2 regions of the Zavarzinia compransoris genome follow, and region 1 is predicted to be linked to the other one. Evidence: riboswitches for the same ligand, from Rfam matches in the RefSeq annotation. Region 1 holds a riboswitch; the other holds the start of a gene.
What was found. A riboswitch is a leader RNA that binds a small molecule or an ion and turns the genes downstream of it on or off. The one in region 1 is predicted to bind cobalamin.

Region 1 (4,918 bases):
TCGCAGGCCCCCTGCCGCGGCTCCGCCTCGTCGCCAGCGACCTGATCGGCCCGGACGCGGTCAAGCTGACCTACGTCCCGGCCTGATCGCGGCTCAGGCCTGTTTCGGCACGGCGCCCAGGGTGGCGCCGGCCGGCTTGCCGCCGAATTCCAGCGTGCCGTCGTCGAGCTTGCCGTAGCGCAGCGACAGGATGTCGAGCGCATAATTCTGGTAGAGTTTCCACGGCCGCTTGGAACCCTGGCGCGGGAAATCCTGCAGCGCCCGCTGGACATAGCCCGACGAGAAATCGATGAAGGGTTCCGCCGTCACCGTCGGGTCGTTCAGGCGCGGCACGCAATAGCGGAAGCCGTGGCGGTCCATGTGGTTCAGCAGGCGGCAGACCCGCTCCGCGGTCAGGTCCGCCTTCAAGGTCCAGGAGGCATTGGTATAGCCGAAGGCCGTGACCAGGTTGGGCAGGTCCGAATACATCATGCCGCGATAATTGTAGAGCGCGCTGTTGTCGATCGCCTTGCCGTCGACGCTGAGGCTCATGCCGCCCATGAACAGCAGTTTCAGCCCGGTGGCGGAGACGATGATATCCGCCTCGATCTCCTGCCCCGACTTCAGCCGGATGCCGGTTTCGGTGAAGGTCTCGATATGGTCGGTGACGACCGAGGCCGAACCCTTGCGCAGCGCCTTGAACAGGTCGCCGTCCGGCACCAGGCAGACGCGCTGGTCCCAGGGCTTGTAGGTCGGGGTGAAATGCTTCTCGACGTCGAAATTCGGCCCGACCTGACGCCTGATCAGGTCGATGATCTTCTGCTTCACCTTTTCCGGCCGGCTGCGCGAGAGCTGGAAGAACATCATGCCGAGGCCGACGTTCTTCCACCGGGTGATGCCATAGGCAAGCTGGGCCGGCAGCCATTTGCGCAGGTTGTTCGCCAGCTTGTCCTCGCCCGGGCGGGTGATGACATAGGTCGGCGAGCGCTGGAGCATGGTGACATGGCCCGCCGTCTTGGCCATTTCCGGCACCAGCGTCACCGCGGTCGCGCCCGAGCCAATGACCACCACCTTCTTGCCCGCATAGTCGAGGCCTTCCGGCCAGTGCTGCGGGTGGATGAAGGTGCCCTTGAAGGCGTCCCGCCCCGGGAAATCCGGGGTGAAGCCCGCTTCGTAATTATAATAGCCGCTGCAACTGTAGAGGAAGTTGCAGGTCAGGCGCACGGTCTCGCCGGTCGCGGTGCGTTCGGCCTCGACGGTCCAGGCGGCATCCTTGGTCGACCACGAGGCGGCCTTGACCTTGAGGCCGTAGCGGATGCGCTCGGCGATATGGTTGTCCTTGGCGACGCCGGTCATGTAGCGGAGGATCGACGGGCCGTCGGCGATCGCCTTGGCATCGGTCCAGGGCTTGAAGGAATAGCCGAGCGTATACATGTCGCTGTCCGAGCGGATGCCGGGGTAGCGGAACAGGTCCCAGGTCCCGCCCAGGCGCTCGCGGCTTTCGAGCAGGGCGAAACTCTTGCCCGGGCAATGGGCCTGGAGGTGATAGGCCGCCCCGATGCCGGACAGGCCGGCGCCCACGATCAGCACGTCCAGATGCTCGGTCGGCATTCTCTTCCCCATCCTGGCCCTGCGGTTTGCCTTAAAGGCGCGATCCGCCGTTATGTCGCGACGGCCTCGGCCATCGGGCCGGGCACGGCGCCACTATACGCACAATTTTGTCAGTTGAAATAGAATTTTGTCGGATGAGAAAGGTTTGGAACGGGGCCGGGGGCGCCCCCGATGGCCCCCGGCCCGTTCCGGGCGGTCAGGCGGCTTCGTAGAGGCGGCGTTCGACGATGCCCCGGCCCCTGAGGCCGTGAAGCGCCTTGGCCCCGGCCAGGACCAGGAGATCGGCCAGCGGCTCGATCGCGATGACGAGAAGATAGGCGCCGCCGAAACTGGCGACCGCGGTCAGGTTCTCCGCCCCGAAGCCCTGGCCGTAGAGGGCCCAGAAGGCGACCCAGGCGACGATCCCGGCCTGATAGGCGGTCGACAGCGCCAGAGCCTGCGTGTAGCGCAATTCGACATAGGGCGTCTCGGGCGCGATCACCTTGCGCGCCAGGGCGCCGAGGGCGAAGAGCGGCACCAGCAGGGTGGTGACGTTCATGCCGTATTGCGGCAGGTCGAAGGGCGCGAAGAACAGCCCCTGGATCAGGAGCCCGGCGGCCAAGCCGAGCGCCGCCGGAGCCGCGCCCAGGATCAGGAACAGGGTGGAACCGAGGATCAGGTGCACCTCGGAAACGCCCACCGGGTAATGCGGCAATAGCTCGAAGAACGAGAAGACGAGGGCGGTCGCCGCGACGGCACGCAGGCCGAGGGAGACGAAGCCGCGCTCGCGGGCGGCGTCATAGGCCAGCTTCAGCGTGTAACCGCCGGCACCCGCCGCGGTCGCATAGCTCAGCCAGATCTTTCCGCCCTCGACGAGGCCGGGTTCGATATGCATGTCCAATCTCCTTTGCCGTCTCACCCGACGGCGCGAGGTTGATATCTTGCCGGTGGCAGGTCTCCTGACTCGCGGGTCGCTGCGCCTTCCGCCTTCCCAGCCCGGCCGGTTTCCCGGCAAGGCCAGTGGCATGATGGAAGGACGCTCGCCGCTCACAGTCGCGGGGGCGGTCGGGGCTGGGGCCTAAGGGCCCTTCCCCATTCCCTTTTCATCCGGTCGGCGGGGGCCACCCGCCGGCCGGAAACCACAAGCGCGGACAGCAGGGGCCAAGCCGGCCCGCCTGTCAAGCGAGGAAGACGGCGGTTCAGGCGGCGGCGGTCGCCTTGCGGCGGGCGATCTCGGCGTCGCGCACCGGCGGCAGGCCGAACAGGCGGCCGTATTCGCGGGTGAATTGCTGCACGCTTTCATAGCCGACGGCAAAGGCGGCGCTGCCGGCGCTCTGCCCTTCCGCCTGCATCAGGCGGCGGGCCTCGATCAGGCGCAACTGCTTCTGGAATTGCAGCGGCGACAGCGAGGTGACGGCACGGAAATGCCGGTGGAACGAGGACGGGCTCATGCCCGCCACCTCGGCCAGATGTTCGACCGGCAGGCGCCGGGCGAAATCGGCGCGCAGCACGGCGACCGCCCGCGCCACCCGCTGCTGGTGCCCGTCCGCCCAGCCGAGCCGGCGGATCGCCGTGCCGTGGCGCCCGGCCAGCAGCCAATAATGCATTTCGCGCAGCAACTGCCCCTGAAGCACGGGCAGGGACGCCGGCCGGTCCAAGAGTTTCATCAGGCGCAGCGCCGCATCCGCCACTTCCGCATCGGTCGGCTCGACCCGGACCGGGGCGGCATCGGCGACCCGGGCGGCCCCCATCTCGGTCGCGAGATCGACGATCAGGGCGGGATCGAGCGCAAGGACCAGGGAGTAATAGGGCGCGACCGGGCTGGCCCGGGTGATCTGGCTGACCGTCGGGACATCGGCGGTGATCAGCAGGCTGTCCCCGGCGGCGAAGGCGAAACTCTCCGCCCCCATGGTGACCTGCTTGCCGCCCTGGACGACCATGCACACCAAAGGCCGCGAGATCGCATGCAGCAACCCGCTGGGCGCCGTGGCGCGGACGAGGCCGAGACCGGGAATGGGGGTCGCGGCAAGGCCCGAGGCATCGGCATGGGCATCGGCATAGCGGCGGACGGTATCGAGCAGCGTGGTCATGGTCGAAGCCTATGCCATCGCCCGCGCGCCCGCATCCCCCCTGGCAGGATCAGGCAAATCTTGTCGAGCTTCCGGCAACCGCGCGCACCGCCGCCCGCCGATAGTGATCCCGTCACGCGACAGAGGAGACCGACGCCATGACCAAGATCAGCCTCGTTACCGGCGCCAGCCGCGGCCTCGGCCGCAATACCGCGCTGCATATCGCCCGGCGCGGGGGCGACGTCATCGTCACCTATCAGAACAATGCCGAGGCGGCGGCGGTGGTGGTCGCGGAAATCGCCGCCCTCGGCCGCAAGGCCCTGGCCTTCCCGCTCGATGCCGGCGATATCGCCGGCTTTCCGGGCTTCGCCGACCGGCTGCGCGCAGGCCTGCGCGAGACCTGGGGCCGCGAGACTTTCGACCATCTGGTGAACAATGCCGGCCACGGCGACCTGACCCCGATCGGCACCACCACCGAGGCGCAGTTCGACCGTCTGGTGAACGTCCATTTCAAGGGCGTGTTCTTTCTCACCCAGGCCCTGCTGCCCCTGCTGGCCGATGGCGGGCGCATCGTCAACCTGTCGTCGGGCCTGACCCGGGTCTCGCTGGCCGGCTATGCCGTCTATGCCGCGGCCAAGGGCGCGGTCGAGGTCCTGACCCGCTATATGGCGAAGGAACTGGGCGGGCGCGGCATCGCCGTGAACGCCGTCGCCCCCGGCGCGATCGAGACCGATTTCGGCGGCGGCGCGGTGCGCGACAATCCGGAGATCAACCGGATCTTCGCCGAAATGACCGCCCTCGGCCGGGTCGGCCTGCCCGACGACATCGGCCCGATGATCGCCGCCCTGCTCGGCGAGGACAACCGCTGGGTCAATGCCCAGCGGATCGAGGTTTCCGGCGGCCAGGGACTCTGAGCCCCGGCCCCGGCCCCAGCCGCTCGACGGTCAGGACCAGGGTGAACAGGGCCATGGCGGGGAGATGGAACGGCCCCGCCACCATGGCCGCCAGCATCAGGGCCCAGCAGGTGCCGAGGCAAGCGGCGCCGGTCGCAAGCCCCAGGCGCAGCGCCCCGGCGCCCGCCCCCGGCCGGCAGCGGCACCGTTCGAGGCAGGCGCGCCGGGCCGGCGTCCCCTGCCAGCAAAGGGCCAGGACCAGCGCGGGCACCACGGCCCAGGTCCCGGCCGCGGCATGGAGGGCGAGGGCCGCCACGGTCAGGGGCACCCCCGCCGGCAGCCAGACCGCGAGATAGCCGGCGACGAAGGGCACCACGTCGCCGGGCC
Region 2 (4,918 bases), on a different contig from region 1:
CCCGGCGGCGGCAGCGCCGCATCGGCCGCCGGCCGGACCAGGAGGAAATCCTCGTCGAACAGCGGCGTTTCGAACAGGCCCGGTTCCGAGACCGGCAGGGCGACGAGCGCGGTGTCGAGGCGGCCGGCCGCCAGTTCGGCGATCAGGGTCTGGGTCACCGCTTCCCGCGGGTGCAGGTCGAGGTGGGGAAAATGCAGCGTCAGCGTCTTGATCGCCGCCGGCAGGTAATAGGGCGCCACGGTCGGGATTACGCCCAGCCGCAGCCGGCCCGAAAGCGGCCGGCGCGAGGCCCGGGCCAGATCCTCGAGATCATCGACCGCGCGCAGGATGTCATGGGCCCGCGCCGCGAAGATCTCGCCGAAACCGGTCAGATGGATCTGCTTCGAGCCGCGCTCGACCAGGGGCGAGCCGAGAATCTCTTCCAATTCCTTGATCTGCAGCGAAAGCGCCGGCTGCGAGATCGCGCAGGCTTCGGCGGCCCGCCCGAAATGCTGCAGGCGGGCCAGCGCCTCGAAATAGCGGAGATGCTTCATGGAGATCGGGTTCATAAGTGCAGCATATCGAAATCATTTGAAGACACAATTTTTTCTCATTGATCATCTATGCTAATTGCTTGAGGGTAAGTCGCAGCTGCCGCAGCCTGAGGTGATCGAGCGGGCGGCCCCGCGGCTTGGATGCGCCGCCACAAGGTGTTGCGGTGCTTGCGCGAAGACCTGAAGCCAAGACTCGGAGGGCAACATGGGTGGAGATGATCGGAAGTCGGCCGGTAAATGTCCGGTGATGCACGGCGGCAATACGACCACCGGCGCATCGGTCACGGACTGGTGGCCGAACGCGCTGAACCTGGACATCCTGCACCAGCACGACAGCAAGACCAATCCCCTGGGCCAGGGCTTCGACTACCGCGAGGCGGTGAAGACCCTGGACTTTGAAGGGGTGAAGCGCGACGTCCGCGCCCTGATGACCGAAAGCCAGGATTGGTGGCCGGCCGACTGGGGCCACTACGGCGGGTTGATGATCCGCATGACCTGGCACGCGGCCGGTTCCTACCGCACCGCCGACGGCCGGGGCGGCGCCGGTACCGGCAACCAGCGTTTCGCGCCCCTGAATTCCTGGCCCGATAACGTCAGCCTGGACAAGGCCCGCCGCCTGCTGTGGCCGGTAAAGAAGAAATACGGCAACAAGCTGAGCTGGGCCGACCTGATCGCGCTGGCCGGCACCATCGCCTATGAATCGATGGGCCTGAAGACTTTCGGCTTCGGCTTCGGCCGCGCCGACATCTGGCACCCCGAGAAGGACGTCTATTGGGGCGCCGAGAAGGAATGGCTGGCGCCCAGCGACGGCCGCTATGAAAACGTCGACCAGCCCGCGACCATGGAAAACCCGCTGGCCGCGGTCCAGATGGGCCTGATCTACGTCAACCCGGAAGGCGTGAACGGCAAGCCCGATCCCCTGAAGACCGCGGCCCAGGTGCGCGAGACCTTCGCCCGCATGGCGATGGACGACGAGGAGACCGTGGCCCTGACCGCCGGCGGCCACACCGTCGGCAAGACCCATGGCAACGGCGATGCCGCCCTGCTCGGCCCCGCGCCGGAAGCGGCGGACGTCGACCAGCAGGGCCTCGGCTGGGCCAACCCGAACCAGACCGGCAAGGGCCGCTACACCGTGACCAGCGGTATCGAAGGCGCCTGGACCACCCACCCGACCCGCTGGGACAACGGCTATTTCGACATGCTGTTCAACCACGACTGGGAACTGCGCAAGAGCCCGGCCGGCGCCTGGCAGTGGGAACCGGTCGCGATCGAGGACGCGGACCGGCCGGTGGATGTGGAAGATCCCTCGATCCGCCACAACCCGATCATGACCGATGCCGACATGGCGATGAAGGTCGATCCGGTCTATCGGGAAATCTCGCTCCGCTTCAAGGACGACCAGGCCTATTTCTCGGACGTCTTCGCCCGCGCCTGGTTCAAGCTGACCCACCGCGACATGGGGCCGAAGGTCCGTTACGTCGGCCCCGACGTGCCGGCCGAAGACCTGATCTGGCAGGATCCGGTGCCCGCCGGCCGCACGGACTATGACGTCGCCGCCGTGAAGGCGCAGATCGCGGCCGGCGGCCTTGCCGTCGCCGACCTCGTCGCCACCGCCTGGGACAGTGCCCGCACCTTCCGCGGTTCCGACATGCGCGGCGGCGCCAACGGCGCCCGTCTCCGCCTCGCCCCCCAGAAGGATTGGGAAGGCAACGAGCCGGCCCGCCTGGCCAAGGTCCTGGCGGTGCTGGAGCCGATCGCGGCGGCAGCGGGGGCGAGTGTCGCCGACGTCATCGTCCTGGCCGGCAATGTCGGCATCGAACAGGCGGCCAAGGCTGCCGGTGTCGATGTCGCCGTGCCCTTCGCGCCCGGCCGCGGCGATGCCACCGATGCCGGGACCGACGCCGCCTCCTTCGCGGTGCTGGAGCCGATCCACGACGGTTTCCGCAACTGGCTGAAGCGGGACTATGCCCCCGCGGCCGAGGAACTGCTGCTCGACCGGGCCCAGCTCATGGGCCTGACGGCGCCGGAAGTGACCGTGCTGGTCGGCGGGCTGCGCGTCCTCGGGGCCAATCACGGCGGCAGCCGGCACGGCGTCTTCACCGAGCGGGCAGGGGCCCTGACCACCGACTTCTTCGTCGCCCTGACCGACATGGCCTATGCCTGGAAGCCGGCGGGCCAGGGGGTCTATGCGGTGGTCGACCGCAAGACCGGTGCTGCGAAATGGACGGCGACCCGGGTCGACCTCGTGTTCGGCTCGAATTCGATCCTGCGCGCCTATGCCGAAGTCTATGCCCAGGACGACGCCGGGGAGAAGTTCGTGCACGACTTCGTCGCCGCCTGGACCAAGGTGATGAACGCCGATCGTTACGATCTGGCGTGATCGCGACCCGCCCCGCCCCGGCCATGCGCCGGGGCGGGGTGCGCCTTTTCCGGTGCGACTTCGCCATTGACGGCGGTGCAGCGCCTGATAAACATAACTCTGCTTCGGTGGTTCCGCGGCTCCTTCGGGGGCGCGGATTAAAAGGGAACGACGGAAGGCGGCAGTAACCGCCGGGCCGTGGCTGTCCCCGCAACTGTGAGCGGTGAGTGCGTCCCCCATGTCACTGGCCCCGCGCCTTCGCGCCGGCTGGGAAGACGGGACGGCACCATGATCCGCGAGCCAGGAGACCTGCCACCGAGGGCATCACTTTACCGCCGGTCGGGTGAACCGGGGGTGGCGGGCCAATCCGTATCGGTGATGCGTCCATAGGTGCCGTCGCGGCCGGGCCTTCCGCCTCGCCATGACCGTTTGTAATCCTGTGCGTGCCGGGCTTTCGTCCGGCCGGGGGCGGCGCTTTGTCGTTCGTCTGTCCGCGTCCGCGGACGGGGCAGGATGCTTGCGCCCATTTTCCGGCCGGCGCCTGCCCGCATGCAGGGGGTCATCATGCTGCGGCTTGGGGTCTTGTTCACCACCGTCTCGACCATCGCTCTGGCCGCCGTCGCCGGCGCCCGCGCCGAGGAGGCGGAATTTCTGCCGGAAGTTTCCGTCAGCGCCAATCGCGGCGAAGCGACGCCGCTGACCGCGGTCGGCAGCGCCGTCACCATCATCACCGCCGCGGAACTGGAAGCGAAGCAGGTGCGCGTGATCTCCGACGCCCTGCGCCTCATTCCCGGCGTCGCGGTCAGCCGCACCGGCACCATCGGCAACCAGACCCAGGTCCGCATCCGCGGTTCCGAAGGGAACCAGACCCTGGTGATGATCGACGGTGTCGTCGTCAACAATCCGGCCTCCAGTTCCGAATTCGATTTCGGCCACCTGCTGACCCAGGATGTCGAGCGGATCGAGGTGCTGCGCGGGCCGCAAAGCGCGCTTTACGGCTCGGACGCGGTCGGCGGCGTGATCAATATCATCACGAAGAAGGGCGGCGGCACGCCCACGGTCACGGCCAGCCTCGAGGGCGGCAGCAATGCGACCGTGATCGGCAATGTCTCGGCCGCCGCCGCGGGGGAGGGGTTCTCGATCCGCGCCGGCACCACCGCGACCACGACCGAGGGCACGTCCTCGGCCGCCAAATGGCGCGGCAACGGCGAGGACGACGCCTATCGCGGCATCACCTCCTATGTGAATGCCAGCTTCGATCCCCTGAAGATGCTCGGCTTCGACGTCGTCTTCCGCGACAGCCATTTCAAGGGCGAATACGACGATTTCGGCCTGCGCCCGGGCGATACCACCAGCGTCTACCAATATGCCTATGACGCCAATTCCGGCTCGCGCGGGGACGAGACCTTCGCCCGCGGCCAGGCCCGCCTGTCCCTGCTCGACGGCCGGTGGAGCCACAAGCTCGGCCTCGCCCATTTCCGCACCGAGATGGATTACCTCGGCAACGGCGCCGTCACCTCGTCGTCGAAGGGCGAGAGCACGACCTATGATTACCAGACCGATTACAGCTTCGACACGCCGGCGCTCGCCGCCGCCCATCTCGTCACCTTCGCCTATGAGCACAAGCGCGACGAGATCGATTCCTATGTCGAGAAGGAGGTCGAGCAGGATTCCTACGTCGGCCAGTACCAGCTGCGCCTGTTCGAGGACCTGAGCCTGACCGGCGCCGTCCGCCGCGATACCCACGACCTGTTCGAGGATGCGACCACCTTCCGCCTGACCTCGGCCTATTACCTCGACGGCACGGGGACCAAGTTCCGCGCCTCCTATGGCACCGGGGTGAAGAACCCGACCATCAACGAACTCTACGGCTTCGGCGGCAGCTACAAGGGCAACCCGGACCTGAAGCCGGAAAAGGGCAAGGGCTGGGATGCCGGCATCGACCAGTCCTTCTTCGCCGACCGCCTGACCCTGGGCCTGACCTATTTCGACCAGCGGATCACCGACGAGATCGGCACCGCCTATG

Region 2: it holds a riboswitch for cobalamin, as region 1 does, so the genes downstream of both, DKG75_RS16230 (TonB-dependent receptor plug domain-containing protein) here and DKG75_RS13635 (energy-coupling factor ABC transporter permease) in region 1, are expected to answer to the same signal.

Annotation. Positions count from the first base shown of each region.
Region 1 is NZ_QGLF01000003.1:617,474-622,391, reverse strand. Features, by position in the region: gene DKG75_RS13645 (dihydrofolate reductase family protein) at 1-86, shown strand, start outside; gene DKG75_RS13640 (flavin-containing monooxygenase) at 94-1,590, opposite strand; gene DKG75_RS13635 (energy-coupling factor ABC transporter permease) at 1,787-2,464, opposite strand; cobalamin riboswitch at 2,502-2,710, opposite strand; gene DKG75_RS13630 (AraC family transcriptional regulator) at 2,769-3,659, opposite strand; gene DKG75_RS13625 (SDR family NAD(P)-dependent oxidoreductase) at 3,797-4,552, shown strand; gene DKG75_RS13620 (copper chaperone) at 4,509-4,918, opposite strand, start outside.
Region 2 is NZ_QGLF01000004.1:476,644-481,561, forward strand. Features, by position in the region: gene DKG75_RS16220 (hydrogen peroxide-inducible genes activator) at 1-533, opposite strand, end outside; gene katG (catalase/peroxidase HPI) at 739-2,913, shown strand; cobalamin riboswitch at 3,005-3,223, shown strand; gene DKG75_RS16230 (TonB-dependent receptor plug domain-containing protein) at 3,457-4,918, shown strand, end outside.